2 regions of the Streptomyces sp. NPDC048623 genome follow, and region 2 is predicted to be linked to the other one. Evidence: riboswitches for the same ligand, from Rfam matches in the RefSeq annotation. Region 2 holds a riboswitch; the other holds the start of a gene.
The links. Region 2 has a riboswitch for ZMP and ZTP ahead of AB0C73_RS14285 (tetrahydrofolate dehydrogenase/cyclohydrolase catalytic domain-containing protein). Riboswitches for the same ligand answer to the same signal wherever they lie in the genome.
Positions count from the first base shown of each region.

Region 1: linked by a shared signal. The riboswitch ahead of glyA (serine hydroxymethyltransferase) and the one ahead of AB0C73_RS14285 (tetrahydrofolate dehydrogenase/cyclohydrolase catalytic domain-containing protein) in region 2 are both predicted to bind ZMP and ZTP.

Region 1 covers NZ_JBEZHV010000023.1:838-16,078, reverse strand. The annotation lists gene AB0C73_RS28115 (decaprenylphospho-beta-D-erythro-pentofuranosid-2-ulose 2-reductase) at 1-134, shown strand, start outside; gene AB0C73_RS28110 (2'-5' RNA ligase family protein) at 311-901, opposite strand; gene trpS (tryptophan--tRNA ligase) at 1,017-2,042, opposite strand; gene glyA (serine hydroxymethyltransferase) at 2,193-3,524, opposite strand; ZMP/ZTP riboswitch at 3,598-3,688, opposite strand; gene rocD (ornithine--oxo-acid transaminase) at 3,797-5,017, shown strand; gene AB0C73_RS28090 (glutathionylspermidine synthase family protein) at 5,042-6,226, opposite strand; gene AB0C73_RS28085 (hypothetical protein) at 6,234-6,545, opposite strand; gene AB0C73_RS28080 (hypothetical protein) at 6,672-7,544, shown strand; gene AB0C73_RS28075 (helix-turn-helix domain-containing protein) at 7,541-8,596, opposite strand; gene AB0C73_RS28070 (dienelactone hydrolase family protein) at 8,695-9,561, shown strand; gene AB0C73_RS28065 (PLP-dependent aminotransferase family protein) at 9,495-10,937, opposite strand; gene AB0C73_RS28060 (carboxymuconolactone decarboxylase family protein) at 10,985-11,500, shown strand; gene AB0C73_RS28055 (isocitrate lyase/phosphoenolpyruvate mutase family protein) at 11,497-12,270, shown strand; gene AB0C73_RS28050 (malate dehydrogenase) at 12,347-13,336, opposite strand; gene AB0C73_RS28045 (DUF3017 domain-containing protein) at 13,711-14,346, opposite strand; gene AB0C73_RS28040 (bifunctional methylenetetrahydrofolate dehydrogenase/methenyltetrahydrofolate cyclohydrolase) at 14,247-15,107, opposite strand.
Region 2 covers NZ_JBEZHV010000008.1:85,184-100,424, reverse strand. The annotation lists gene AB0C73_RS14350 (hypothetical protein) at 350-1,300, opposite strand; gene AB0C73_RS14345 (BTAD domain-containing putative transcriptional regulator) at 1,425-2,198, opposite strand; gene AB0C73_RS14340 (bacterial transcriptional activator domain-containing protein) at 2,301-2,747, opposite strand; gene AB0C73_RS14335 (hypothetical protein) at 3,196-3,369, shown strand; gene AB0C73_RS14330 (hypothetical protein) at 3,422-3,544, shown strand; partial or broken gene AB0C73_RS14325 (allophanate hydrolase) at 3,664-3,979, opposite strand; gene AB0C73_RS14320 (2OG-Fe(II) oxygenase) at 4,184-4,759, opposite strand; gene AB0C73_RS14315 (hypothetical protein) at 4,756-5,877, opposite strand; gene AB0C73_RS14310 (carbamoyltransferase C-terminal domain-containing protein) at 5,874-7,931, opposite strand; gene AB0C73_RS14305 (radical SAM protein) at 8,136-9,587, shown strand; gene AB0C73_RS14300 (hypothetical protein) at 9,608-9,814, shown strand; gene AB0C73_RS14295 (aldehyde dehydrogenase family protein) at 10,282-11,805, opposite strand; gene AB0C73_RS14290 (GAF domain-containing protein) at 11,851-13,092, opposite strand; ZMP/ZTP riboswitch at 13,409-13,515, shown strand; gene AB0C73_RS14285 (tetrahydrofolate dehydrogenase/cyclohydrolase catalytic domain-containing protein) at 13,544-14,404, shown strand; gene AB0C73_RS14280 (hypothetical protein) at 14,401-14,568, opposite strand; gene AB0C73_RS14275 (hypothetical protein) at 14,682-15,241, shown strand, end outside.

The DNA.
Region 1 (15,241 bases), on a different contig from region 2:
AGGCGGTCGCGACGGCGATCGAGCTGGGGCTGCGCCGCCGCTCGGAGACGGTGTGGGTACCGGGCGCACTGCGCGCGGTGATGTCGGCCCTGCGGCACGTACCGCGTCCGCTGTTCCGCCGCCTGCCGGTGTAGGCGTACGGGCGGGGGCAGGGGTGCGGCCCGCCCCGGCGCCCGCCCGGCGCGGGCCGAAGTCTGCTGCTGGTGCCCGACCGGCGCAGGCCGCGGGTCCGCCGCCCCGCCTCCTCCGGCGCCCGCCCGGCGCGGGCCCTGGGTCCGCCGCCCCGCCTCCGCCGGCCCAGCCGGACGCGCTACGGCGTGACGGCCGGCGCGTCGACCGGGCTGCCGCCCTGGGCCGGGACCGCCGAGATCGTGCGGCCGCTGCCGAACTCGTAGTCGCACAGCTTGCGCCACACCTCGTCCGCGCCCTGCTCGTACAGCGCGAAGGAACGGCAGGTCCAGGCGGCCTCGTACCCGGCGAGGTCCTCGTAGGCCCGGTCCATCGCCTCCTCGGCGATGCCGTGCGCGACGGTGACGTGCGGGTGGTACGGGAACTGGAGCTCGCGCGGGACCGGGCCGGCCCCGTCGCGGACCAGCTGCTGGAGGCGGTCGCAGTCGGCCGCGCCCTCGACGAGCCGCACGTAGACGACCGGGGACAGCGGACGGAAGGTGCCGGTGCCCGCCAGGCGCATCGCGAAGGGCTCGCTGTGCGCCGCGATCGCGGCGAGGTGCGCCGCGATCTCCGGCAGCCGCGCCTCGTCGGCCTCGGTCGGCGGCAGCAGGGTGACGTGGGTCGGAATGCCGTGCGCGGCGGGGTCCCCGAAGCCCGCGCGGCGCTCCTGGAGCAGGCTGCCGTGAGGCTCCGGGACCGCGATCGAAACGCCGAGCGTTACGGTCCCCACGTCGTTCTCCTCCGGTGTCGGTCGACTTGTGTCGGGTGGTGCCAGCCGCCAGTGTGCGGCAGGCACCACCCTTTGGGCCAGGGTCCTTGGACTCGGTGCCCGGCTCGCGCCCGGCTCAGTGCTTGGCGGGCAGGAAGCCGATCTTCTCGTACGCCTGCGCCAGCGTCTCGGCGGCGACCGTACGCGCCTTCTCCGCGCCCTTGGCCAGGACCGAGTCCAGCGTCTCCGGGTCGTCCAGGTACTCCTGGGTGCGGGTCCGGAAGGGAGTGACGAAGTCCACCATGACCTCGGCGAGGTCGGTCTTCAGGGCGCCGTACATCTTGCCCTCGTAGCTCTTCTCCAGGTCGGCGACCGACGTGTCGGTGAGCACGGACATGATGGTGAGGAGGTTGGAGACGCCGGCCTTGTTCTCCGGGTCGAAGCGGATCACCGTGTCGGTGTCGGTGACCGCGCTCTTGACCTTCTTCGCCGTCGTCTTCGGATCGTCGAGCAGGTTGATGAGGCCCTTCGGCGTGGACGCCGACTTGCTCATCTTGATCGCCGGGTCCTGGAGGTCGTAGATCTTCGCCGTCTCCTTGAGGATGTACGGCGCCGGGATCGTGAACGTCTCGCCGAAGCGCCCGTTGAAGCGCTCCGCGAGGTCGCGGGTCAGCTCGATGTGCTGGCGCTGGTCCTCGCCGACCGGGACCTGGTGGGCCTGGTAGAGCAGGATGTCCGCGACCTGGAGGATCGGGTACGTGAAGAGGCCGACGGTGGCGCGGTCGGCACCCTGCTTGGCGGACTTGTCCTTGAACTGGGTCATGCGGGAGGCCTCGCCGAAGCCGGTGAGGCAGTTCATGACCCAGCCGAGCTGCGCGTGCTCGGGGACGTGGCTCTGGACGAAGAGGGTGCAGCGCTCCGGGTCGAGACCGGCGGCGAGCAGCTGGGCGGCCGCGAGGCGGGTGTTGGCACGCAGCTCGGCCGGGTCCTGCGGGACCGTGATGGCGTGCAGGTCCACGACCATGTAGAAGGCGTCGTGCGACTCCTGCAGGGCGACCCACTGGCGGACGGCGCCGAGGTAGTTGCCGAGGTGGAACGAGCCTGCGGTGGGCTGGATTCCGGAGAGCACACGCGGACGAGCATCACGAGCATCAGAGGCCATGCTCATCATTCTCTCAGGTGCGGGGGGCGTTCTCGGACTGCCCCGGAGCACCCACCCACCGCAGGGTGGAACGCCCGCCCACCGCAGGGTGGTGAGACGCGGAACACACCCGCGTCTCACCCGGTCGAGCGGGTTCGGACGGGCGGACCGTCAGACGGGCAGGCCCGGGGCCGGGAAGGCGCCCATCAGCTCGGCGACCTCGGCGCGGATCACGGCGAGGGCGTCCTCGTCGCCCTTGCCCGCCGCGGCGACACCCCGGTCGATCCACTCGGCGACCTGCGGCATGTGCGTGACGCCGAGGCCGCGGGAGGTGAGGGACGGGGTGCCGATGCGGACGCCGGAGGGGTCGAAGGGCTTGCGGGTGTCGTACGGGACGGTGTTGTAGTTCACGACGATCCCGGCCCGGTCGAGGGCCTTGGCGGCGACCTTGCCGGGGACCTCCTTGGGGGTGAGGTCCATGAGGATCAGGTGGTTGTCGGTGCCGCCGGAGACCAGGTCGAAGCCGCGGGCGAGCAGTGCCTCGGCGAGGGCCCGGGCGTTGGCGACGACGGCGGAGGCGTAGTCCCGGAAGGAGGGCTGGGCCGCCTCGCGCAGGGCGACGGCGATGGCGGCGGTGGTCTGGTTGTGCGGGCCGCCCTGGAGGCCGGGGAAGACGGCCTTGTCGATCGCCTTGGCGTGCTCCTCGCGGCACATCAGCATCGCGCCGCGCGGGCCGCGCAGGGTCTTGTGGGTGGTCGTGGAGATCACGTCGACGTGCGGTACGGGGGACGGGTGGGCGCCGCCGGCGATGAGGCCCGCGATGTGGGCGACGTCGGCGACGAGCACGGCGCCGGCCTCGCGGGCGATCTCCCCGAAGGCGGCGAAGTCGATCGTGCGGGGCAGCGCCGTGCCGCCGCAGAAGATCACCTTGGGGCGCTCGGCGAGGGCGAGCTCGCGGACCTGGTCGAAGTCGATCAGCCCGTTGTCCTGCCGTACGCCGTACTGGACGCCCCGGAACCACTTGCCGGTGGCGGAGACGCCCCAGCCGTGGGTGAGGTGGCCGCCCATGGGCAGGGCCATTCCCATGACGGTGTCGCCGGGCTGCGCGAAGGCGAGGTAGACGGCGAGGTTGGCCGGGGAGCCGGAGTACGGCTGCACGTTCGCGTGGTCGACGCCGAAGAGCGCCTTGGCGCGGGCGATGGCCAGGCTCTCGACCTGGTCGATGTTCTGCTGGCCCTCGTAGTAGCGGCGCCCGGGGTAGCCCTCGCTGTACTTGTTCTGCAGGACGGTGCCGGAGGCCTCCAGGACGGCGGCGGAGACGTAGTTCTCGCTGGGGATGAGACGGAGGGTCTCGGCCTGGAGCCGCTCCTCGGCGCCGACGAGCGCGGCGAGCTCGGGGTCGGCGGCGGAGAGTGCGGGGTGGTGGGCGGGAAGGTCGGCGTGGTGGGCGGGAAGGTCGGCGTGGTGGGCGGGAAGGTCGGCGTGGTGGGCGGGAAGGGTCATGGCGTGCGCTCCTCCGGGCAGGAGGTCCCGGTGCGCTACGCGCTGCGCGGCACCACGCGGGACCTGTTCGGTTCCGGGATGCCCAGGCGGGCGGCACCTCGTGTGGTCTGCCGCGCACGGCTCCCCCGGGGTCCGTTCCCCGTACGCCAGTCGCCGTGCGTGTTTCCAGACTATCGGGCGCGCCGTCACGAGAGGTTTCCCCGTCCGGCATACGAGCGACGATAAGAACAGGGAGCACACCCGCCTCAGGCCGAAGGACGAACGGAGATCCCGTGTCGAGTACGTCGTCGTCGAGCACGCAAGCCGAGATCGCTGCCGCGGACGCGCACAGCGCTCACAACTACCATCCCCTCCCCGTGGTCGTCGCCTCCGCCGAGGGCGCGTGGATGACCGATGTCGAGGGGCGCCGCTTCCTCGACATGCTCGCCGGGTACTCGGCGCTCAACTTCGGCCACGGCAACCGCCGCCTGATCGACGCCGCCAAGGCGCAGCTGGAGCGGGTGACGCTGACCTCGCGGGCCTTCCACCACGACCGGTTCGGGGAGTTCTGCGCGCGCCTGGCCGAGCTGTGCGGCAAGGAGGCGGTGCTGCCCATGAACACGGGGGCGGAGGCCGTCGAGACGGCGGTGAAGACCGCCCGCAAGTGGGGGTACGAGGTGAAGGGCGTGCCGGACGGGCACGCGAAGATCGTGGTCGCGGCGAACAACTTCCACGGCCGGACGACGACGATCATCTCCTTCTCCACGGACCACGAGGCGCGCGACCACTTCGGCCCGTACACGCCGGGCTTCGAGATCGTGCCGTACGGGGACCTGACGGCCCTGGAGACGGCGGTCACCGAGAACACGGTGGCGGTGCTGCTCGAACCCATCCAGGGCGAGGCGGGCGTCCTGGTCCCGCCGCCCGGCTATCTGCGCGGGGTGCGGGAGCTGACGGCCCGGCGGAACGTGCTGTTCATGGCCGACGAGATCCAGTCGGGCCTGGGCCGCACCGGCCGTACGTTCGCCTGTGAGCACGAGGGCGTGGTGCCGGACGTCTACATCCTCGGCAAGGCGCTCGGCGGCGGCGTGGTGCCGGTGTCGGCGGTGGTCGCGAACCGCGACGTGCTCGGCGTCTTCCGCCCGGGCGAGCACGGCTCGACCTTCGGCGGCAACCCGCTGGCCTGTGCGGTCGCCCTGGAGGTGATCGCGATGCTGCGCACCGGCGAGTACCAGCAGCGGGCCGCGGAACTGGGCGAGCACCTGCACGCGGAGCTCGGCCTCCTGGTCGGCGGCGGCGCGGTGGAGGCGGTCCGCGGACGGGGCCTGTGGGCGGGCGTGGACATCGCACCCGCGAAGGGCACGGGCCGGCAGATCTCGGAGCGGCTGATGGAGCGCGGGGTGCTGGTGAAGGACACCCACGGCTCGACGATCCGGATCGCGCCGCCGCTGGTGATCTCGAAGGAGGACCTGGACTGGGGTCTTGAGCAGCTGCGGGCGGTGCTGTCGGCCTGACGATCCGCGGCGGGCCCGGACCGGTCAGAGGATCACGTGCGGGATGAAGCGCGCGTACTCGTCCGTGACCGGGCCCGCCGACTCGCGGATGCCGAGGCCCGCCGACTCGTCGCCGACCGTCCACGCGCCGAGTACGACGCGGTTGCCGTCGAAGTCGGGCAGCGGGGCCAGCTCCTGGTAGCAGACGGGCTCGTCGCGCAGGACCACGGCGTCGCCCGGCTCGTGGAGGGTGACGCCGGCGCCCTCGCGGCCGAGCAGCGGCTTGGCCACCCAGCCCGTGGTGGTGGCCAGTTCGCGCGGTCCGTCGAGATAGGCGGGCAGCAGGTTCGGGTGGCCGGGGTGGAGCTCCCACAGGATCGCGAGCAGGGCCTTGTTGGAGAGCAGCATCTTCCAGGCGGGCTCGATCCAGCAGGTGGAGCCGGTGCCGCCGCCGTTGTCGAGGGTGTCGAGGACGTGCGGGCCGAAGCGGTCCGTGGTGAGCCACTCCCACGGGTAGAGCTTGAAGCAGGCGCGGATGAAGCGCAGCCGGTCGTCGACGAAGCGCCCGGAGATGCGGTCCCAGCCGATCCGCTCGACGGACAGCGCCTCGGTGGCGAGGCCGGCCTGCTGGGCGGTCTCGCGGAGGTACGCGACCGTCATCAGGTCCTCGCCGAGCTCGTCGGCGTCGGAGTGCACGAAGTGCACGGGGCTGCCGGGCGGCAGCAGGTGCGCCTGCCGCTTCCAGGCGTCGACGAGGCGCTCGTGGAGCGAGTTCCACTGGTCGGCGCCGGGGAAGCGCTCCTCCATCCAGAACCACTGGGGGCTGGCGGCCTCCACCAGGGAGGTGGGGGTGTCGGCGTTGTACTCCAGCATCTTCGCCGGGCCGGTGCCGTCGTAGCGCAGGTCGAAGCGGGCATAGATGGTGGGGAGTTCGTCCCGGCGGCGCCAGGACTCGGCGACCCGCCTCGCGAGCCGCGGGTCGGTGATGCCGAGTTCGGCGAACCGGTTCTTCTCGACGATGTGCGCCGCCGCGGCGAGGCACATGGCGTGCAGCTCCTCGACGACCTCCTCCATGGCCTCGACCTCGGGCAGGCTGAAGGAGTAGTAGGCGCTCTCGTCCCAGTAGGGGCGCAGGGAGTCGTCGGGGTAGCGGGTCAGGGGGTAGATCAGGCCCTGTTCCTCGACGGTCTGCTGCCAGCCGGGGCGCGGTTCGATGGTGTGGCGCTGCACGGCCGGATCAGCCGCCGGAGGAGGAACCGTGGCCGCCGAAGCCGCCGCTGGAGACGGCGGACCTGTCGAAGCTGCCGCCGCTGACCTTGCCGCTGCTGGAGGAGCCGCCGTAGTAGTAGCGGCCGGAGTGGCTGTGGCTGGAGCCGTCGCTGTCGCCGTCGCCGCTGCCGTCACCGTCGCCGCACTCGTAGTCCGGCAGCTCCTTGTAGGTCACCGGGTCGATGCAGCGCCGGTCGGGCTCGGAGGAGCAGGCGGTGAGCGTCGCGGCGAGCACGCCCACTCCGCCCAGGACCACAGTGGTCGACCTCAGTCTGCGCATGTCCGTCCCGTCCTCCCCTGCCGGCCGGGCAGGCTGCCCGTACCCGGTTGCGAGCGCACAGTGTAGGCCCGGCGTGAACACGCGCCCGATCCCCGTCGCACTAGAGTCCCTTTCGTGATCCTTGGGATGATCTGCGCGCTCGGATCGGCCGTCTGTTTCGGCGCCGCCTCCGTCTTCCAGGCGCTCGCCGCCCGGGCCGTCGAACCCGGTACGGGGGGCGGGGTCGACGTCGCGCTGCTGTGGCGGGCGCTGCGCCAGTGGCGGTACGTGGCGGGGCTGGGGCTTGACGGACTCGGCTTCGTCCTGCAGATCGTGGCGCTGCGGACGCTGCCGATCTACGCGGTGGGGGCGGCGCTCGCGGCGAGCCTCGCCGTGACGGCGGTGCTGGCCTCGCGGCTGCTCCATGTGCGGCTCAGCCGTACGGAGTGGGGCGCGGTGGCGGTGGTCTGTCTGGGCCTCGCGATGCTGGCGCTCGCCGCCGGCCGTGAGGGCCACGAGGGCGGCGGGGCCGGTCTCTCCTGGGGGCTGCTCGTGGTGGCCTTCGGCGTCCTCGCCGTCGGCGCGGCGGCCGGCCGGCTCCCGGACCGTCCGCGCGCCCTGACGCTGGGCCTCTCGGCCGGCTTCGGCTTCGGTGTGGTCGAGATCGCGGTCCGTCTGATCGACTCCTTCGACCTGACCGACCCCGCCCTCTACGCGCTTCTCGTCGGCGGTGGTGGCGCCTTCCTCCTCCTCACCTCGGCCCTGAACCGCGGCGCGGTCACCACCGCCACCGCGGGCCTGGTCCTCGGCGAGACCATCGGCCCGGCCCTCGTCGGCGTCGTCTGGCTCGGCGACCGCACCCGGGAGGGCCTGGGCTGGCTGGCGGTCCTGGGTTTCGCGGTGGCGGTGGCGGGCTCGCTGACGCTGGCGCGGTTCGGGGAGGCGCCGGGGGCGGAGCACGGGACCGGGGGCGCGACGGAGGCGGGAGCGGAGGCGGAGGCCGGGGCGGAGCCTCGTTAGGCACCGTCCCCGCCCCGGCGGAACGCCGTGCGGTACGCGCTCGGGCGCCGGCCCGTGTGGCGGTGGAAGAGGGTGGCGAAGGTGCCGGGGTCCCGGTAGCCGATCGCGGCGGCGATGGCGGCGACGGTGCGGTCGGTGGTCTCCAGGAGATGGCGGGCGCGTCGGACGCGGGAGGCCTGGAGGTGGGCCAGGGGGGTGCGGCCGGTCTCGGCGGAGAAGCGGCGGAGGAGGGTGCGGGTGCTGACGCCGAAGGCGGCGGCGAGGGCCGGCAGGTCGTAGCGGGCGGCGAGGTTCTGGTCGAGGTGGCGCATGACCCGCTGGGAGAAGTCGCTGCCGGGCCGTGGCAGCAGGCGGGGGTCGACGTACGGGGTCTGGGAGGTGCGGGCGTCGTCGACGAGGGCCACCCGCGCCGTCGTACGGGCGACCCGCGCGCCGCTGTGGCGGCGGACCAGGTCGAGGGCGAAGTCGTACATGGCGCTGAACGCGGCCGTGGTCGTCACGCCCCGGTCCGTGACGACGAGGTGCTCGGGCCGCACGTCGGCCCCCGGGCAGCGCCGGGCGAGTTCGCCCGCGTGCAGCCATGACGTCGTGGCCCGGCGCCCGTCGAGGAGCCCCGCCTCGGCCAGCAGGAACGCGCCCACGCACAGCGACACGACGGCCGTGCCCGCGGCGGCCTGCGCGCGGACCGCCGCGGCCTCCGGCGCGAGACCGGCGAGCCGCGCCTCCACGTCGCCCGTGCCCGGGCGCAGTTCGAAGCCGGGCACGACGAGGACGTCCACCTCGCGCAGCGGGCGCACGTCGAGCCGCGCGCCCCCGGAGGCGACGACCCGCCGCCGCGGCGAGACGATCGCGACCCGGTAGCCGGGCGCCTCCGGCCCCGCGACATGCGCGGCCATCGTCAACAGGTCGGGGACGCCGAAGACTTCGGACGCGAAGCAGCCCGGATAGGCCAGGACCCCGACCCGCAGCTCCCCCGGCGCGCCCGGTTCCTCGGGCCCGTTCGGCCCCGGCGCGCCCCGCAGGGCGACCGGCCCGTTCGGTTCCTCCGCCATCGGCCCGTACCTCCGTCGACTCCGACTGGCGAGATTACCCGCCTCCTTGGCGATCCCGCCCCTCAACGGGGCACCGGAACGCCCGCCACCCTTGCCCCATGAGCGAGGACGATCCGATCGACGACTTCGACCGCCGGCCCATGAGCGTCGACGGCGTGACCAAGACCGTGTACGTGGCCGGGGCCGGGCCCGCGGTCGTCGTACTGCCCGAGATGCCGGGCATCAGCCCCGACGTGCTGCGGCTCGCCCGCTGGGTGCGGGACGCGGGGTTCACCGTGCACGTGCCGTCCCTGTTCGGCACCGACGGCGCCTTCCCCACGGTCGAGGGCGGCAGGGAGGTCATGCGCCGCGCCTGCGTCAGCGCGGAGTTCCGGGCCTTCGCGGGCGGCGGCACCAGCCCCGTCACGCTGTGGCTGCGCGGCCTGGCGCGGCAGGCGCACGCGGCGTGCGGCGGGCCCGGGGTCGGCGCGATCGGCCTGTGCTTCACCGGCAACTTCGCGCTCACCATGGCCCTGGAGCCCGCGGTGATCGCCCCCGTCGTCAACCACCCCTCCCTCCCCCTCGACGACCCCGCCGGACTCGAACTCGACCCGGCCGACGCGCGGGCCGTCCGCGACCGGCTGGCCCGCGACGGGCTCACGGTCCTCGCCCACCGCTTCGAGGGCGACCGCTGGTGCACCGGGCAGCGCTTCGCCGCGTACCGGGCGCTGCTCGGCGACGCGTTCGACGGGCGGGTCCTGCCCGACACCGCCGCCAACCCCGCCCCGCCGCCCTTCTTCGCCGAGCTCGTCGGCACCCCGCACAGCGTCGTCACCGCCCACCTCGTCGACGAGGCCGGGCATCCCACCGTCCGCGCCCGCGACGAGATCCTCGCCTTCCTCGCCACCCGCCTGCTTCCTCAGGGCAGCACCCGGCACAGCGCCTCCAGCGCACCCGCCCAGGCGCTGTCCGACGGAGTGCCGTAGCCGACGACGAGGGCGTCGCGGGTGCGCGGGACGGTCGGGTGCCGGAAGCGGTTGACACCGAGGAGGGCGAGTCCCTGGAAGGCGGCGGCGCGGAGCACCGACTCCTCGCTGCCCTCGGGGAGTTCGAGGACCGCGTGCAGTCCGGCCGCGATGCCGCTGATCCGGGTCTCGGGCGAGCGGGCGGCGACCGCGGCGACGAGCTGGTCGCGGCGGCGCCGGTAGCGCAGCCGCATCGCGCGCACATGCCGGTCGTAGGCGCCGGAGCCGAGGAACTCCGCGAAGGTCAGCTGGTCGGGTGCGCTGGACATCCAGTCGACCCCGCCCTTCGCCGCCGCCACCTCGTCGACGAGCTGCTCCGGCAGCACCATCCAGGCGATCCGCAGGCCCGGCGCGAGGGACTTGCTCGCGGTGCCGAGGTAGACCACCCGCTCCGGGTCGAGGCCCTGGAGCGCGCCGACGGGCTGCCGGTCGTAGCGGAACTCGCCGTCGTAGTCGTCCTCCAGGATCAGGCCCCCGGCGGACCGCGCCCAGTCGACGGCCGCCGCGCGCCGGTCGGGCTGGAGCGCGCCGCCGGTCGGGAACTGGTGGGCGGGGGTCATCAGGACCGCGCCGACCGCGCCCAGACCGTCCGACCCCGAACCCAGCTCCTGGGTGCAGGTGCCGCGTTCGTCGAACGGCAGGGCCGGCATCCGCAGACCGGACCGGGCGAGCAGGTCCCAGTGGACGTCCAGGCCGTACGACTCGACCGCCACGTCCCGCACTCCGCGGGCCCGCAGCACCTGCCCCATCAGCATCAGGCCGTGCACGAACCCCGCGCAGAGCACGATCCGTTCGGGCCGCGCGTACACGCCCCGCGCCCGCGCGAGGTACTCGGCGAGCACGGTGCGCAGTTCGATCCGGCCGCGCGGATCGCCGTAACCGAAGGCCTCGTCCGGCGCGGCGAGGAGCGCCTTGCGGGAGGCCTTGAGCCACTCGGAGCGGGGGAAGGAGGCCAGGTCGGGGGTGCCGGGGCTCAGGTTGTACGTGGGTTTCCCGGGCGGCGGCGCGGCGACGGACCGGACGGCGGCGGCGCGGCCCGGAGGCCGCCCCTGGCCCGGTGCCGTGCGGGGTTCGGAGCGCCGGGCCACCCGGGTGCCCGAGCCCTGCCGGGCGGTCAGCCAGCCCTCGGCGACGAGCTCGGCGTACGCGTCGGCGACGGTGTTACGGGCCACGCCGAGGTCGACGGCGAGCGAGCGCGAGGACGGCAGCCGGGTGCCCGCCGCGAGCCGCCCGCTGCGCACGGCGTCGCGGAGCGCGTTCATCAGGCCCTCGCGCAGCCCGGGCCCGTGCGGTTCGAGATGCAGGTCGGCGCCGAAAGTGGCCCACTCGTTTGCCATGGGAATGGACCATACCCGGGCGCCATCCGGTCCGTACGGTGGTCGGCATGACCACCACAACCGCGCAGACCACCACCGCGACCGCGTACGCGCCGGAGCACCCGGCCCGGCAGGCGTTCCCCGAGCGGCACCCGGAGTTCTACAAGGCCATGGTCGGCCTGGAGATCGCCGCGTCCCGGCATGTCGAGCCGAAGCTCTACGAGCTGATCAAGATCCGCGCCTCGCAGATCAACAACTGCGCCTTCTGCCTGGACATGCACACCAAGGACGCGCTCGCGGCGGGCGAGGACGTGCAGCGGATCGTGCAGCTGTCGGCCTGGCGGGAGTCGAGGCACTTCTACACGGAGCGGGAGCTGGCCGCGCTGGCACTGACGGAGGCGGTGACCGTCCTCACCGACGGCTTCGTGCCGGACGAGGTGTACGCGGAGGCCGCCCGCCACTTCGACGAGACCGAGCTCGCGCATGTCATCGGCGCGATCGTGGCGATCAACTCCTGGAACCGGATCGCCGTCACCACCCGGATGGTCCCGGGTCACCACACCCCGGGGGCGTTGAAGCGGTGAGCCAGGCCGTACGCACGCTGCGCGCGCTGCACCTGGGCCGGGCGGCCGGCGATCCGCTGGTGCTGCCCGGGCCGTGGGACGCGGCGAGCGCCCGCGCCTTCGAGGCGGCCGGCTTCCCGGCGCTCGCCACGCCCAGCGCCGGGATCGCGCGATCGCTCGGGTACGAGGACGGGAGCACGCCCGCCGACGAGATGTTCGCCCAGGTCGCACGGATCGTCCGCGCGGTGTCCGTCCCGGTGACGGCGGACCTGGAGGGCGGGTACGGGCTCGCGCCGAAGGAGCTGGTCGGGCGGATCCTGGAGACCGGCGCGGTCGGCGTGAACCTGGAGGACTCGGACGGCCCGCGCGGCCTGAAGGACGCGCACGAGCACGCCGAGTGGCTGGCGGCGGTACGGGCGGAGGCCGGCCACGCGCTGTTCGTCAACGCGCGCGTCGACGTCTACCTTCACGCCGGGCCCGAGTCCGAGTCCGGGTCCGAGCCCGGGTCCGCCGCCTCCGCGGCCCTGGAGCGCGCCCGGCTGTACGCGGCGGCGGGCGCGGACTGCGTCTATCCGATCCTCGCCCCGGTCACCGACCTGCCGGCCCTGCGGGCCGGCCTCGGCGACGCCCTGCCCCTCAACGCCCTCGCCGGGAAGGGCGGTCCGCCGTTCGCGGAACTGGGCCGGCTCGGCGCGACCCGCATCACCTTCGGGCCGGGCCTGCTGCTCCGTACGCTCGACCACGTCTCGGCCCTCGCCGAGGCCCTGGCCGAGGAGTCGCGCGGCGCGTAGGGGTGCGTAGGGGTCAGACGTCACGACGCCCCCGACCGGAGAATCCGGCCGGGGGCGTCGTGACGTGCGGTCAGGCTCAGATCAGGCCCAGCTCGCGCACCGCGTCGCGCTCCTCGACGAGCTCGTTGACCGAGGCGTCGATGCGGGTGCGGGAGAACTCGTTGATGTCCAGGCCCTGGACGATCTCGTACTTGCCGTCCTTGCAGGTGACCGGGAAGGAGGAGATCAGGCCCTCCGGGACGCCGTAGGAGCCGTCGGACGGGACACCCATGGAGGTCCAGTCGCCCTCGGCGGTGCCGTTGACCCAGGTGTGGACGTGGTCGATGGCGGCGTTCGCGGCGGAGGCGGCGGAGGACGCGCCACGGGCGTCGATGATCGCGGCGCCGCGCTTGGCGACGGTCGGGATGAAGGTGTCGGCCAGCCACGCCTGGTCGTCGACGACCTCGGCGGCGTTCTTGCCGGCGATCTCCGCGTGGAAGATGTCCGGGTACTGGGTCGCGGAGTGGTTGCCCCAGATGGTGAGGCGCTTGATGTCCGTGACCGAGGAGCCGGTCTTCTGGGCCAGCTGCGTCAGGGCGCGGTTGTGGTCCAGGCGGGTCATCGCGGTGAAGCGCTCGGCCGGGACGCCCTTGGCGGCCGACTGGGCGATCAGGGCGTTGGTGTTGGCCGGGTTGCCGACGACCAGGACCTTGATGTCGTCCGCGGCGTGGGCGGCGATGGCCTCGCCCTGCGGCTTGAAGATGCCGCCGTTGGCGGCGAGCAGGTCACCGCGCTCCATGCCCGGGCCGCGCGGGCGAGCGCCGACGAGCAGGCCGATGTTGGCACCCTCGAAGCCCTGGTTCGGGTTGTCGAAGATGTCGATGCCCTTGAGCAGCGGGAACGCGCAGTCGTCGAGCTCCATGGCGGTGCCCTCGGCGGCCTTGACGCCCTGCGGGATCTCGAGGAGGCGCAGCTTGACCGGCACGTCCGCGCCGAGCAGGTGGCCGGAGGCGATGCGGAAGAGCAGCGCGTAGCCGATCTGGCCGGCCGCGCCGGTCACGGTGACATTCACGGGAGTGCGGGTCATGGCGATCTCCAGAAGACAGCTGGCGGCGGGGTTTCCCTTGCCCCTGATGCTGGATGTCTCCCCTTGATCGATCGATGTCTCGACGTGAAGAGATATCCAGCGGTCAGGCTATCGGACCCGCGCCGGTGCGCACCCCCACCCCCTTGTGGTGCGTCTCACTGCGCGTCGCGCAGGGGGTCACGTACCGGAATCGTCACCTCCGTCACCTCCGTGCCACAAGGCCCCGGCGGACCTTGATCCACCCTTGGCACGTACATGACCCTGGAGACACGGCGGCGCCCGTCCTCCCACGGGGGAGAGGACGGGCGCCGTCGCTGCCGTTCCGGCTTCGTTCCGGCTCAGCTCACCACTCAGCCCATCGCTCAGCTCACCGCTCAGCTCACCGTCAGATGGAGGACGTCCTCCAGGAACGGGATCCGCAGCCACGGCTCCGGCTGCACCATGAGCGCGAGCAGCACGATCAGGCCGCCCATCACCCCGTACGTGATCATGTCGGTGAAGCGCGAGCGCACCGCCAGCATGCCGACCGACGGCAGGACACGGCGCATCACCGCACCGGTGAGCAGCGCCGCGCCGACCAGGAGCGTGCCGACCCGGAAGGACTGCGGGAACAGGTCCGTACCGACGATCAGCAGACCGAGCGCGCTCAGCCCGAGCACCGTGAGCAGCGGCCACTGGCGCGCGGGCGCCGACGCGTCGCCCGGCGCCGCCCGGCCGCCGCCCTCGGGGCGGGCGGTGGTCGTGGTCAGCCTGGCCCGCGGGTGCCGGCGCGGATGCCCGGCCGCACCCTCCGCGGTGACCTCGGCGCCCTCGGCGGCGGCCTCGGCGGCGGCCTCGGTGCCGTTCGCACCGGCGACCGGCGTCCCCGGCGTCCCCGGCATGTCGGAGTCGGAGTCCGAGGCGGTCACGGTCAGCGGACCCCGGCCGCGAGCTCCGCGGCCTCGACGACGTTGACCAGGAGCTGCGCGCGGGTCATCGGGCCCACGCCGCCCGGGTTCGGGGAGATCCAGCCGGCCACCTCGGCGACGCCCGGGTGCACATCGCCGACGATCTTGCCGTCGGCGTCGCGCGAGACGCCGACGTCGAGCACGGCCGCGCCCGGCTTCACGTCCTCCGGCTTGATCAGGTGCCCGACGCCCGCCGCCGCGACGATGATGTCCGCGCGCCGCAGGTGCGCCGCGAGGTCCTTGGTGCCGGTGTGGCACTGCGTCACGGTCGCGTTCTCGGAGCGGCGGGTGAGCAGCAGCGGCATCGGACGCCCGATGGTCACCCCGCGGCCGACCACCACGACCTCCGCGCCCTTGATCTCCACGCCGTGGCGGCGCAGCAGCGTGATGACACCGTTGGGGGTGCAGGGCAGCGGCGCGGGCTCGTTGAGGACGAGCCGGCCGAGGTTCATCGGGTGCAGACCGTCGGCGTCCTTGGCCGGGTCCATGAGCTCCAGGATGCGGTTCTCGTCGATGCCCTTGGGCAGCGGCAGCTGCACGATGTAACCGGTGCAGTCCGGGTCCTCGTTGAGCTCGCGCACCACCGCTTCGATCTCCTCCTGCGTGGCGGTGCCGGGGAGTTCGCGCTGGATGGAGGCGATGCCCACCTGGGCGCAGTCGCGGTGCTTGCCCGCGACGTACTTCTGGCTGCCCGGGTCGTCGCCGACCAGGATCGTGCCGAGACCGGGCGTCACGCCCCGCTCCTTGAGGGCCGCCACTCGGGCGGTCAGATCGGACTTGATCGCGGCTGCGGTGGCCTTGCCATCGAGAATCTGGGCGCTCATGCGGCCATCTTCCCGGATGGGCCCCGCCTCTTTCCAATTCGGTGCGAGAGGTTGCACTTGCACAAGTGCGCCACAACTGCACTGCGTATCGACTGGACAAGGAGACGCCGCTTTGACGACGATGATCTGCGCAG
Region 2 (15,241 bases):
TCCTTCGTCCTGCGGGGATCGGCCCCCTGGTCACCAGGCTCCCGGGCATCGGACTTCCGGCTGTCGGGCTCTCCGCTCTCGGATGTCCTGCCGGATTTCTCACCGGCTGACCGGAGAGTACGCAGCAGGTCCGCGACCGCCCTTTCCTTCTCCGCGTCCGACAGCCGAGGATCTGACCGGATCATGCCGATCCGTCCCTTGATGAAAGCCCGCTCGGCTGCGGGATCCCGGGGAGCCTCGCGGGACTCGCGGGCGAACTCCTCGCGTCGGTCGGCGGACGGCCCCGGAGGGCGCTCGTCGTCCGACGGAACACGGGGCGGAGGTCCGGACACGTCGGTTCCCTGGAGAGTCAGCTCTTGACGGAGAAGTTGTAGTTCGGGTCGAGGAACTGGACGTAGAAACCGACGTTGTCCGTGCGGATGTAGCTGTTGTACCAAGGCAGCAGGCCCCAGGGACCCCAGTTGCCGTTGACGTCCCGCGTGACGAGGGATATGGCAAGTCCGCCCAGCGGGATGGTGCCCGCGTACGCGGTCTGGAAAGTCTCGACAATCGGCCCCCACGACCCGTTGTAGTCGGCCGCTGTCTGCTGGGCCAGCGTCGCCGCGTAGTCGAACTGGTAGACCAGATCCTGATTTCCCGTGCTGGCGTTCCACAGCTGCACCTCGTTGCGCCACGTTCCGGAGGCCACCTCGACCGTGGTGTTCGTGACCCCCATGACTTGGAAGATCTCGCCGTGTGAGGCGACGGTCCTGAGGTAGGGGCCCAGGGACGACAGCGGTATGTCGAGCTGCCAAGGCGTGGCGGGCCTGGCCCAGTCGTACACCTTGAAGCGCGGGGGTGTCTGCGCGTAGTACGAGACGAACGCCTCGACTCCGAGGACCGCACGGTTCATGGCCGTGACGTACAGGTAGTCGTCGACGTTGCCCCCGGGTGCACTGGGGCAGATGATGTCCCAGCCCAGTGCGGTGCCCGTAGCGAAAGCCCGCTTGAAAACCTCGTTGTAGTAGACGCCGTAGCCCACTCCTCCCGGTACCGGCGTCCGCATGGCCTCGTAGCCGAGCTCGAGCCGCTCGGCCATGGCGGTCACCACGCGCTCGCGGTCGGCGAGTTCCACGTCCGGGTGGGTTCTCACCAGGTGGAGCTTGCTCATCAGGAACGCGTGTCGAGCGGCCTCCACGTTCTCGTCGGGGTACTCCTCGGTGAGGCGGGCGAACGCCTCGCGCGTGTCCACCGTTGCGCCGGGCATCTCCGGTCCGACGATGCGAGCCGGGGCGGAAGGGTCAAGTACGGTGCCGGTCATAGGGTCACCTGCTCTGCGGGGCATGAAGTGGCGGACGATGGATCGAGGGGCCGGTCTTCCGGCCACGGCGGGGAGACACGTTCGCCCCGATTCACGAAGGTAGGCGGCATGTGTCATCCCACCGTCATCGTCGTGCCGGCGCGCCGGCCCACCGCTGGCGATGAGGAACCGGCCCGTCTTCGACGGAGGAGGCCGCGGGAAGCATCCGCGTGAACAAGGGCGAGGGTGGCACACCGAGTTCCTCGCGCAGCAGGCGCCGGAACGCGTCGTAGTGCCGCACCGCTTCGTCGACATCGCCTGCCGCGAGCTGCGCGGCGACGACGGCGCGGTGCCCGCTCTCTCGCAGGGGTTCGCTCCGTACGCTCGTGAGGGCGGTCTCCAGGGCGAGCGCGTGCCTTCCCTCCTGGGTCAGGCGCTGGGCCAGTGCGTCAAGGGCGTGCAGGCGTAGCTGCCGCAGCCGTTCTCGTTCGAACAGCACCCAGTCGTCGTCCCAGTCGGGCAGCAGGTCGCCCTCGCCCAACAGGACCATCGGCATCGGAGCGACGCCCGGTGCTTCAAAGGACCGCACCACGTGCAGTGCCGCGTCGGCCAGGACGCGGGCGTCCACGGTGACGGAGTCGACGATGGAGATCGAGTTCCTGCTGCAGGCGACCAAGGGCCGGCCGTCGCGGGGGAGCTTGCACAGTGCGCTGCGCAGGCTGCCCCGGGCATGAGCCTCGGTCGCCTCCGGCCACAGCATCCCGGCCAGGGCCGTCCGACTGACGCACGCGCGCAGTCCGACGAGTGCCAGTAGGCGTTGAGCGTTCCCGCACAGGGGCACCGTCTCGGTGCCGTAGGCCAGCCGGAACCGGCCGAGCAGGCCGAGACAGATGGGAGAGAGCGATTCGGAACGGTACATCTTCCCTCTCCGAGGGTGTGGGCGACCACGTCGAGTCCGGACCGTCCGACTCCCATGGTAGGAAGCCGAAGCCTGGTCTGCTCGTCGTGCGTCCACCGGTCCTCATCGCCGTGGCGCGGAGACCATGCGTTCGAGCCCGGGGGACGGTTCGACACCGAGTTCCGTGCGCAACAGACTTCGGTAGGCCTGGAAGTGCCGGAGTGCCTCGAACAGATTGCCCTCGGCGAGGTGCGCCGAGACCACCGTCCGGTGCGGATTCTCGCGGAGCGGCTCGATACGGATGCTGGCCAGCGCGGCCTCCAGCGCGAGGGCGGTCATGCCCTGCCGGGCCAGCCTCACCGACAATGTGTCGAGCGCCCGCAAGCGCAGTCGGCGCAGCCACTCCCGTTCAAGTGGCACCCAGGCATCGTCCCAGTCGGGCAGCAGATCACCGCGGTCCAGAAGCGCCATCAGGACCGCATCGTCGTGGAGCGCTGCGGGGGCGTGGACGACATCGAGCGCGTCCGTGGCCAGGACGTGGGCGTCGACATGGACGTCGTCGGTGATCACGAGTGACTCCCGCGTACAGCGGATGAGCGCGTGACCGTCACGGGAGAGCTTCCACATCGCCGTGCGCAGGCTGCCTCGCGCGTGCGCGTCAGTCGCTTCCGGCCACAGCGTCGCAGCGACGACCCTACGGCCGACGCACCGTCGGAGGCCGACGAATGCCAGAACACGCTGGGCGTTCCCACAGAGCGGGACGGGCTCGCCGTCCACCGTCAGCCGGAATTGACCGAGGAGCCGGAGGCTGAACTGCCGGGAAGGAGAAGCGGTGGAGGGATTCATCTGTCGTCCCTTGTGAGGATGCACCGAGACCGGATTCCCGAGACCGGAGTCGCGGTTCTCCGCCGCCTCTCCCCATCCTAAGGCGGAGAGAGGCCGTCGGCCCGGGGCCGGAACCGCCAGCCATGCAGAGCGAGGTATGAGGGAGGACAATGGAGACGGGGTGGGGGGCGCGATGGAGGCGATGCTTCGGCACGCCAGGTGCAGGGACTGCCACCGCTTCACGCTCCCGGGAGTCTGGGAGACACCGGCCGCGGTGGTCCTCCTCGCCGCCACCTCGTTCTGGATCACGGGACTGCGCCGCGACGCGTACGACCGCGCCCGCGCGGCAAGCACGGTGGGCTGGTGATGCTGCTGCTCTTCGGGATGGCTTCCTCGCGATCGGCGGAGAGTGGTTCGCCATGTGGCAGTCGTCCGACTGGAGCGGTCTGGGCGCTGCGGACCACAACGTCGCGCTGGCCGCCTTCACACTCCTCGTGATGCACCTGCCCGGCGTTCGCCGACCAGGTGCCGAACGGACCTGACGCGCCTTGCGTCACACACACGGGGGCCGCGGTCTGCCTGCCCGTCACCGGCGGGCCGCCCGCGGTCGAGGTACGGCAGCGGAGGCCGAGGTGCGGAGGCGGGCGTGCTCGCGGGCCCGGACCAGACCGGGTTTCAGGGGTGTCGTGTCCAGCGGGTACAGCCGGTAGACGGGCGCCGTCGTGGTCGTGCGGACGAAGCGGCCGCCGAGGGCAAGCACCTGTCCGTCGAGCGGCTGCCCGGACAGGTGCGCGCCGACCACCGCGACGTGCGGGGGCGGGGAGGTGAGCAGGGCGGCGACACGGGCGAGCGGGTCGTCGGTGAAGGCCGGACCGATCAGTATGACGCCGAACGGCCGTCCGGCCGGCCGGGACGGCGACCGCCGCGAGGCCGAACAGGTTCGTGCAGTTGGTGAACCGGCCGAGCCGGGCGTTCGCGCGCGGCCGGTCGCACGACGGCGGCCGGAGCACTCCGGACCACTCCCGTTCCCATCCGGCTTGCGCGAACGTCAGCCGCACGGATCGCCAGATCACCGTGCTGTCGGCGAGGTCGTTCGGATCGACGCCGCCGCCGAATCCGGACACCCCCCCGGTGCCGGATGGGCGTTACGTGATGGCGTGACCTTCGAGGTGCTGCCGCCCCTATCGCAATGGCGGTCCGGCCAGCCACCCAACCAATGCGCACCTGGTCCCCGATGTGACGGGCGTGACCTGGTGGTGTACGAAGGCAGGGAGCACGACGATGCTGCCCTGCGCCCTCGGCATGGGCTGCGGCGTGCCGAACACCTCGAAGTCACCGCCCTCGTAGTCGCGACCATCGCTGAGTTGGATGCTGACGGTCAACTTCCGTTTGGACAGCGGCCGTTCGAGGCCATAGTCGTTGTGCCAGTGGAAGTGCCCGTGGCCCCCGACGTACTCGAGGAACTGCGGGGGTTTGACGATATCGGAGACGTCCAGCTCGAAGTAGCGGCGGTTCAGTGCCTCGCCCGCGTCCCAGATGAGTTGATAGATGTCCTCGAACAGCGCCGAACGCGGAAGCAGACGCGAATGGCCAACGCGGTGATCGGGCAGAGACTTCTGGCCGACGACTTCAGGGGCGACGGTATCGAGAGACCTGCACCGCTCGGCGAGCTCCGCACACACCGCGGGGGCGAGCCCGGGCACGATCGTGGCCCACTGCCCGGGCTGGCCGATGACGCGGGCGTTGGTATCCATCATCTTGCTGCCTCGCCTGCCAACGGTCGGAGCATCATGTGGTCGAAGGGTCTGTCGGCGGGGATGTTCAGTGCGCCGGTCTCCTTCACGGCGCGCACGAAACCCGCGATGAGCGAATCGGTTTCGGTGGCCGCGTACTTCTGCAGGAACCTACGCACCTGTGAGGGCTCGTCGAGCGCGGCCAGGGCCCCGAGTACTACCCGGTGGTCGGGCTCGGTGATGCGGTGCAACATCGTCACGGCGCCCACATGGCGCAGCTCGGCAACCACGGCGTCGCCAAACGGCCCCGCCACCCCCGGCCACCGAGCGTCCGACCACCCGAGCGCGGCAGGCACCAGTGCCGAGGCCGCCGCGTTACGACTGAGTTCGCGTACCACCAGGAACGCCGTGTGCACGTCGCAACGGGCGATCAGAGTCTCCACCGTCTGGCCGAGCCCGGTGGCCCCGGAACGGATCAGCATTCTGACCAACTGCACCGTGCGCGTGCGAAGGGGATCGTTCTTGCTGGGGTCCAGAGCGATGGCGGGCGGAAAGTAGGCGTACTCCGGGAGGGGGGCGGAATGTCCGCAGGTGCGAGCCACCAGGGTCACGCTTGGGCAACCAAGATGCACGACGGAGTGGATCAATGCGGTGCCTTCGTGAATTTCGTGCACGGCTCCGACGTCGAGCAACTGCGCATCGGTGGCGACGACTCGGCCGATCATGAACTGGTCGTCGACCCGGTGTGTTTCGGCGAATTCGAAGCAGGTGTGGACGCTCTGACCGTCCAGGACGGCGAACGCACCGGAGAAGCCGTGCGCGTGCACGTCGGTGCTGCTCTGGACCCAGTACAGTGCATCGAGCTGAAACTCGCCGTCGTGGTAGAGCGTGACGGGCGGTTGCCCGAAGGTCTCGTCGAGCCGCGGCTGAAAGGGGAGCTCGGCGCCGTCGAGTACCCAGTGCAGGACGTCGTCGCCCGTGACGGGCTCGCGGGTGAGGCCATCCGAGAGGGCTCGGGCGGCAATGGACGGAAACGATTCGTGGGTGTTGTCGGCCCGTCGCCAACGCTGCCGGAGCTCGGCAGCCGTGTAGGCCACGAAGCTGTCGACCCGACCGCGTGTCACCGTCTCGCTGCCCGTCACGATGCTGCAACCTCCTCGCGATCAACCAATGGATGTGAAGGCAACCTCGCCCGGAAATCCACAATCCGGGTTCGGCGAAGAAACCGCATCGTCCGGGTCAGCTGGGCGGCGGTGAATTCGTCGTTCCGGTCGCGCCGAAGCCGCTCGTGGATTTCGTGACCCGTCGCCACGCCGTCGATCACCGCCAGCACGGACAGGGCCCTCGCAGGGACCTGCTGGAGCCTGCTGCCCCACGGTGTGACCACCTTGAAGTCGACGGCCGACGCCCGGCTCTTGACAGAGGCCGTCGGCCCTGGCGGGAACGAATAGTCAACGGTGTAACCATCGGCGGCGATGACGGGCACCAGTCCCAGAATGGAGTCGAAGTCGGCCGCCGGCTCGACGAGCACGCCTTCGATCACCGCGAAGTCCAGCCCCAGTTCGAGCATCGTCCACAACGCGTCGGACGGCGTCTCGACGATGGGCTGCCCGGAACCGTTCAGTGACGTATTCAAGATCATCGGCACGCCGGTGTGCTCGTGGAAGCGCCGGATCAGCGCGTGGAAGCGTGGCTGGAACTCTTCGTGAACGGATTGCACGCGCGCGCTGTCGTCGATGTGCGCGACAGCGGGCACCCGGGATCCGCAGCCCGGCCGGAAAGTGAACGTGCGCAGCATGAACGGGCTGTCGCACCGTGCCTCGTCGACGTCGAACCAGGTGTGGACGTGTTCGGCCAGCACCGATGGAGCGAACGGGCGGAACGCCTCTCGCTGCTTGACGTCGCGGTTCAGCCTCACCTTGTGCTCCGCACGGCGAGGGTCCGCCACGATGCTGCGCTGCCCCAGCGCGCGTGGGCCGAGTTCACTCCTGCCGTCGAACCACGCTCCGAGCTGTCCGCGCTCCAACCGGTCGGCAGCGACGTCGGCAATGTCGGTCACATCCCGGGCAGGGCGCACGGCGACAAGCGGGACCGATCGGATGGCTTCGTGCACCTCGCTCGGGCCGTAGCGGTGCCCGAATCCCTCCCTCACCAGCCTGGCCGGGCGGTGCCGGCGGTGACGCCAGAGTCCGTAGAACGCGGCGCCGACGGCAGGTCCGCTGTCCTCGGCGAAGGGCGCGACGAAGACGTCGGAGAAGCCGGACTCGTGCATCAGGCGTTCGTTCACCAGACAGTTCAGCGCCACGCCGCCGGAGTAGCACAGGTACGCCGAGGTGGACGCCGCGCGCAACCGGCTCACCAACGCCAGGATCGCCTCCTCAAGGGCAGACTGAACCGAGGCGGCGAGGTCTGCGTACTCGCGCTGGCGCAGAGGCCATCGATCGGAGTGTCGAAACCGCTCCGGCACCGCAGTGGCGAACGTCGCCAGGCCGTCGGTCACGGACACGAATTCGTGCGGCTGGAACGACGGCGTACCGAACGGAGCCAGCCCCATGACCTTGCCTGCGTCCATTGGGTTGCCGAAGATCTGCTGAGCGACGGCGGAGTACATGCCGCCGATACTGCCGAAGCCGGGCATTCCCTCGCCGGTGCGGTCCAGCCACTTGCCTTCCGGGACGAGCTGTTTGGCGATGGGGCGGACGGTCGTTCCCGACGCCTCATACGCCGAGATGATCTCCCAGCCGAAGGGTGCGCCGATGACGGCGCGGCGCTCCTCTTCGCTGAGATCTTGCTCGGGTGACCCCATTCCATCCACGACGAGGATGGCGGCATCCGAGAAGCCCGACACGGCGTAGGCGCTGATGGCGTGGCCGAGGTGGTGCGAAATCCTCAGGGTGGGAATCCCGTGAAAGCTTTGGCGCAGTTGCTGATTCAGGCTCACGTCCTGCTCTGCGTGACCTGCCTCCCCCTGCACACACAGCACGATGGTGTCCAATTGCCCTGGCCCGATCCCGGCATGGCGAAGGCAGTACTCGGTGGCCAGGCTGATGCGGGCGCCGTAGGTGCGGTCGCGCTTGATGCCTGAGAGCCGTTCCTCTTGGACGGCGGCGACAATCTCGGTTCCGTGCAACAGGCACGCACCGCCATTGTGCGCGGCGCTGAGTCCGAGAATCCACGGCGTTTCAGTGTTTCTCAAGTGTTCTCCCGCCCTATCATCGAAAATCGGAGGCGACCCGGCGCACGTGCCAAGCCTAGGCACGACGGGTGGCGTCTTCGTCAAATTGGCCGGTAGAAGGCCGCCGCGTTAACCCATCCGAATGAAGCCCGCACGCCAAACGGCGGCACCTCGAGCAGTTCAGCACGGGGATTGCGGCTTCCGGTCCCCACGAATGGAGGAGGAATGCAGAAACAGCTGCCGCTCCTGAACGTCACGAACGCATCCGGGTGCGGGTCATGCACGTCCAAAGCCCGCCCACCAGACAGCTCCGCACTCGCGTTGCAAGAAGAAATGCGCACCCTCGTACAGCGAGCAGCCGACCAGCAGGCTGAACATGTCACGCTGCGCGCAGCGCCGACCGACTCGGGACTCACGGAGCTCACGCTCGCGCTCGACGAACCCGTGCCATTGGTCAACGAACTGCACCACGAGCCGGTGAACGGCTCCCACGTCTGGGTCGGCGTCCAGGAGGCGGCGCTGGCCGTGGCGGACGACGCACAGCACCGGCTCATCGTCAGACTCGTGGCCGGCGAGTCGCCGCTCAGCATCGCGAACGACGTCGGATGGAGCGACGCTTCGAACGTCGTGTCTCTCCTGGCGACCTCCGGGCTCATTCGCGGGTTGACGGGCTACCGTGACCGCACACCCGTAGGTGTCAGGGTGTTCGCCCGCCTCCACCTCACGCAGGCCTGTCAGCTCGAATGCGCACACTGCTATGCGGATTCGAGCCCGCACATCGATCGCGCGAACGAGCTCCCGACGGCGCGGTGGCGCAGGTTCATCGACGACTTCGCCGCGCTCGGGGGCCAGCAGGTGCTGTTCACCGGCGGTGAGGCACTGATGCACCGCGGCTGCCTCGAGCTCATGGCGGCCGCCAAGGAGCACGGCATGAAGGTGACCCTGTTCAGCAACGGCCTGCTGATTCCCAAGCTGGCCGAGCAAATTCATCCGCTGGCCGACTTGGTGCAGATCAGCATCGATGGACCCGACGCCGAGTCACACGATGCCATCCGTGGCCGCAACTCCTTCAAGCACGCAATCGCTGCGGTTGACAGGTTGGTCGAACTGGGCACTCCGACGCGCATCGGAATGACGATCGTGCCCGCCATGTGGCCCAACTGGGTGCAGAAATTCCCTCAGCTACGAGATCGCTTCACGGGGGCGCCGAACGTCGTCTTCAAGTTCACCTACGGCATCATGCCGCATGGCCGCGGCAGCCAGATTGACCCCGCCGGGCCGGCGTCGCGAGAGGAAGTGAGCAAACTCCTCGCAGCGGTCAACGGTGCCGCTCCCGAGATCACGCGCTATATGGCCACGTGCGGATACGCTGACCAGATGGTGATCGGACCCGATGGGTCGGTCTACCCATGCCACCTGCTGGACGGGAAGGTCTGCCATATCGACGACATGCCCGTGCGCAATATTGTTGACCTGGTGGCGGGACTGGCAACACAGATCGACGTCGACCATGTCGAGGGCTGCAAGACGTGCGAGATTCGGTATCTTTGCGGTGGGACGTGCCGCGTGCGTGACAGCAAGAACACCGGATCTCGCCTGATCACCACGTGCACGCCCGAGGACAAGCGTCGTATCTACGTGAAGATGGCTGGCTATTTCGCTCAACCCGTGCGGTAGCGGCCGAGAAAGGGAAAACGATGCCCGACGAATCCAAGGTGCCTGAGTCTCTGGAAACGGAGTGCGAGGACACGCTTCGCGTCCCGGAGGCGAACATCCACCTGTCCAGCAAGGGGTTGCGGATCGTGCTCGACGAGGACCAACTCGCGGGCCTCGGTGAAATGTTGGATCAGAACGCGGAATGTTCGCCCGGGTGCATCAGCATGCCCGGTGGGCCCCGCTGCTGACTCCCAGGTGAGGCTCGGGGTGCTCTGTCAGACCACCGAGAGACAGAGCCCCGGCAAGCCGGGGGCATTCCCATGCCCGCCATCGGCGAGCGGCTTGCCACGGCCGCCGAGCAGCTCTCATACAGGGGCGACGCCGCGCGACGCATGCTCACCCGACTGACGGACCTCGTCGTGGAGGTCGAAGAGTTGGCCGCATCCCGACAGCCGGTCGCCGTCCGCGCGCAGGAGCACCACCGGCCCGTCGCGTTGGTGAGGACACCGACGACTCCGGTGCCCCCGACGCCGTCGGTGGCCTGCCACCCTTGGGCGGGCAAGGTGGTGTCGACGATCGACGCGGTACGGAACTCCAGTGTGGGGCTGAGCAGGTCCACTGCTTTTCCAGCGGCATGTCGCGTGGGGCGACCGCGTCAGTCGGGGTGAGGCGCCTGACGGTCAAAAGCCCAGGTCAGGCGCCCCTTTTCGTGCCGCTAGAAGAAGCCGAGCTTCTTCGGCGAGTAGCTCACCAGCAGATTCTTCGTCTGCTGGTAGTGCTCCAGCATCATCTTGTGGGTCTCGCGGCCCACCCCCGACTGCTTGTAGCCGCCGAACGCCGCGTGTGCCGGGTACGCGTGGTAGCAGTTCGTCCAGACGCGGCCCGCCTGGATGGCGCGGCCGGCGCGGTAGGCGGTGGTGGCGTCGCGGGTCCAGACGCCGGCGCCGAGGCCGTAGAGGGTGTCGTTGGCGGTGTGGACGGCGTCGTCGAGGTCGGTGAAGGAGGTGACGGCGACGACGGGGCCGAAGATCTCCTCCTGGAAGACGCGCATGCGGTTGTCGCCCTCGAAGATGGTGGGCTGGACGTAGAAGCCGCCCTCCAGGTCGCCGCCGTGCTCGACGCGCTGACCGCCCGTCAGGATCTTGGCGCCCTCCTGCTGGCCGATCTCCAGGTAGGAGAGGATTTTGGCGAGCTGGTCGGCGGAGGCCTGGGCGCCGATCATGGTGTCGGTGTCCAGGGGGTGGCCGGGGACGATGGCCTCCGTGCGGGCGATCGCCGCCTGCAGGAAGTCGTGGTAGTGGCCGCGCTGGACGAGCGCGCGGGACGGACAGGTGCAGACCTCGCCCTGGTTGAGGGCGAACATGGTGAAACCTTCGAGGGCCTTGTCCAGGAAGTCGTCGTCCGCCGCCGACACGTCGTCGAAGAAGATGTTCGGCGACTTGCCGCCCAGCTCCAGGGTGACCGGCTTCAGGTTCTGCGCCGCGTACCCCATGATCAGCCGGCCCGTGGTCGTCTCGCCCGTGAAGGCGATCTTCGCGACCCGCGGGGAGGACGCGAGCGGCTTGCCGGCCTCCTCGCCGAAGCCGTTGACGATGTTGATCACGCCCGGCGGCAGCAGATCGGCCACCAGGCTCATCCAGAAGTGGATGGAGGCCGGGGTCTGTTCGGCCGGCTTGAGGACGATCGCGTTGCCCGCCGCGAGCGCCGGCGCCAGCTTCCACACCGCCATCAGGATGGGGAAGTTCCACGGGATGATCTGCGCGACCACACCCAGCGGCTCGTGGAAGTGGTACGCCACGGTGTCCTCGTCGAGCTGGCTCAGCGCGCCCTCCTGGGCGCGCAGCGCCCCCGCGAAGTAGCGGAAGTGGTCGATGGCGAGAGGGATGTCGGCGGCCAGGGTCTCGCGGACCGGCTTGCCGTTCTCCCAGCTCTCCGCGACCGCGAGCGCCTCCAGGTTCTGCTCCATCCGGTCGGCGATCCGCAGCAGCACCTGCGCCCGCTCGGCCGGCGCCGTACGGCCCCAGGCCGGGGCCGCCGCGTGCGCCGCGTCGAGGGCGCGCTCCACGTCCTCGGCGGTGCCGCGCGCCACCTCCGTGAACGGCTTGCCGTCGACCGGGCTCGGGTTCTCGAAGTAACGGCCGCCCGCCGGGGCCACGTACGCCCCGCCGATCCAGTGGTCGTAACGGCTCGCGTACGACATCAGCGAACCCTCGGTGCCGGGTGCGGCGTAACGGGTCATGGGCAGGACCTCCCTCGGACCGCGCCGGCCGCCCTCGGCCGGCGTTCACGGCCGATGGTGCGCGCCCCGACGTTGCAACCCCGTTGCACCCGCCGACAGTTCCTCGTCCAGGGCGGCAAGCCGGGCCCGTACCGCCGGTTCCTGGGCCGCCGGTACGGCCGAGGCGAGCGCCCGCCACACCGTCACGTCGTCCTCGCCCCACGTGCTGTACGCCCAGTCCGCGAGCAGCCCCGGATCGCCCCGGTCCACGAGAGCCGCCCGCAGCCGCCCCGCGAGCCGTTCCCGCAGCCGTACGACTCCGGGCGCGCGCGAGGCGGGAAGCAGCGGGCCCGCGTAGTCGCCGAGCGCCGTCGCCACCGCGCCCGAGGCGAGCCGCCGGTCCACCGCCGCGAAGTCCGCGTCCACCGCCCGGGTCAGCCGGTACGGGCGGGAGGCGAGCAGCTCCGGACCGAGCAGCCCGCGCAGCCGCGACAGCTCCGCGCGCAGCGTGACCGGGGTGACCGACTCGTCCTCGTACAGCAGCGTCAGCAGCTCGTCGCCGCCCACGCCCTCCGGCCGGTGCGCGAGGATCACCAGGATCTCGCTGTGCCGGCGGCTCAGCCGCAGCCGCCGGCCCGGCAGCTGCAGCAGCGCCTCGTCCCTGCCGAGCGCCGCCAGACGCGGCCGGCCGGCCGCGGCCGGGGCGGGGGAGACAAGGGCGAGCTGCGACTCGGCGGCCCGCGCCACCGCCTGCACGAACGCCAGACTGTGCGGATGCGCGAGCCCGTCGCCGCCCGTGATGTCCACCGCCCCGAGCAGCCGCCCGCTGTACGGGTCGTGCACCGGCGCCGCCGCGCACGTCCAGCCCTGCACCGGGCGCTGGAAGTGCTCCGCCGCGCACACCTGCACCGGCCGGTCCACGGCGATCGCGGTGCCCGGGGCGTTCGTCCCCGCCGCCGTCTCCGACCAGCGGGCCCCGGCCACGAAGTTCATCGCACGCGCCTTCCGCAGCGTCCCCGGGTGCCCCTCCACCCACAGCAGCCGCCCGGCCGCGTCGCACACCGCGAGCAGATGCTCCCCGTCCCGCGCGTACGCCCCCATCAGCTCCCGCACCACCGGCATCGCGGCCGCCAGCGGATGCCCGTCACGCAGCCCCGCCAGCTCCTCCTCGTCCAGCTCGATCCGGGCCGCCCCGTCCGGGCTCACCCGCGCCCGCGCGGACCGCCGCCAGGAATCGGCGACGAGCGGCCGTACGGGCGGCGGGGGCGGCGACGTGGCCGGTGGCGCGGCCGGCGGTGCCGCGGCCACCGGCGCGGCCGGCCGAGGGTCCCAGGGCCGGCCCCCGTCCGCGAAGGCCCCGTCCGTGAACGCCTCGTGCGCCCGCCGTACCGCACCCGCCCGCGCATCGTTCAACTCGGCCTCCCCATCGAGGTCGTCCGTCCCGTACCAGTCCCGTACCAGTCCCGTGCCGGTCCCTGACAGTCCTGTGCCCGTCATCGTGCTGCGCCCACGGCCCGCCCACAAGGCGCCGGACACCGTCCCGGCGGCATCCCGACGGCGACCCCCGGCCGCCCCGGCCGGTTCCGCCCCCGGAACGGCCCGGCGCGACCGTCACGTAAAGTGGGGCCCGGGCCGTGACTGGCGCTTGAGGTGGATCACCACCGGGGAGCGGTCCGGCGGACGCGCGCACCCCGCGCCTCCGCGTCGCAGCCGTGCGCCTGGGCGATCAACCGGTCAACGACGACGCTCAGGAGTGGCCATGTCCACCAGCACCGCCCGCCTCATGGACGGCACCGCGCTCGCCCGCCGCACGGTCGAGGAGACCGCGGCCCGCAGCGCCGAGATCACCCGCCGCACCGGCACCACCCCCTGCCTCGCCACCGTCCTCGTCGGCGCGGACCCCGCCTCCGTCACGTACGTGAAGATGAAGCAGAACCGCTGCGCGAAGGCCGGAATCCGCTCCCAGCACGTCGAACTGCCCGCCGAGACCACCACCGAGGAGCTCGTCGCCGCGATCACCGCGCTCTCCGAGGACCCCGCGGTGCACGGCATCCTGCTCCAGCACCCGGTCGGTCCGCACATCGACGAGCGCGCCGCCTTCGAGGCCATCGCCCCGGAGAAGGACGTCGACGGCGTCACCATGGCCTCCTTCGCCGCCATGGGCTTCGGCCTGCCCGGCTTCGTCTCCTGCACCCCCGGCGGCATCATGCGGCTGCTCGACGCGTACGACGTCGAGCTCAGCGGCAAGCGGGCCGTGGTCGTCGGCCGCAGCGCGATCCTCGGCAAGCCGGCCGGCCTGCTGCTCCTCGGGCGGGACGCCACCGTCACGTACTGCCACTCCCGCACCGCGGACCTCTCCGCCGCCGTCCGCGAGGCCGACATCCTGGTCGCCGCCGTCGGCAAGCCGGAGTTCATCAAGGGCGAGGACATCAAGCCCGGCGCCGTCGTCATCGACGCCGGTTACAACGAGGGCAACGTCGGCGACGTGGACTTCGCCGGCGCCGCCGAGCGCGCCTCCCTCATCACCCCCGTCCCCGGCGGCGTCGGCCCGATGACCATCGCCGTCCTCCTCGCCCAGACCGTCGACGCGGCCGAGCGCCAGCTCGGCCTCGCCCGCTAGGCCGGGACACACCCATGGGACGGCGGCGGGTGCGGCGAGCGGCGGAGCGCGGGACGGACCCGGTACGAGCCGAGCACGTACGAGCAGATCGCGCAGGCGCGCATCCCGTACGCCCGCATCCCGTACGCCCGGATCTCGCACGCGCGCATCCCGTACGCCCGCATCTCGCACGAGCGGATCTCGCACGAGCCGCGGGATTGTCACGGTTCTGTACGAGCGCCGCCCAACTCACCGGTATCGCTCGCCACATGGGCGGACACGGGTGACCCTGGATCCCATGCTCCACCCGCCGACGGAACCCCCGTCCCGCGACGCCCGGCCACCGCGACGGCCGGGCGTCGTCGTCCTGCCGGTCGCCGCGCTCGCGGCGGTCCTGGCGCTGTCCATCGCCGTCACCGCGCGCGGCGGCACGGCCGACGACGACCCGCACGCCACCGCGGCCACCCCCGCGGCGGACTCCTCCGCGGGCCGCGATCCGGACGGCGCGTCCGCCACTCCGTCCGGTACGGCCTCCGGCGCGTCGGGCGAGGGGCCCGCCGCACAGGGTGAGGCCCCCGCGCCGCTGCCCGCCCGCACCACCCGGCCCACCACCACGCCCGGCGCGAACCGTGCCCGCCCGGCCCGTCCGTCCGCGAACGGCTCGCCCACCGCCGCCGCGACCGCCCGCGCCACCGCCGAGCCCCGGCCGCGCCAGACCGCGGCCCGCCGCACCCCGGCCGTCCCCGCGCCCCGCCCGTACGACGCCCTGCGCGTCGGCGACTGCTTCGACATCGACCGCGACGCGCCCGGCACCGTCGTCCGCCTCGCCTGCGACACGCCGCACGACGCCGAACTCGT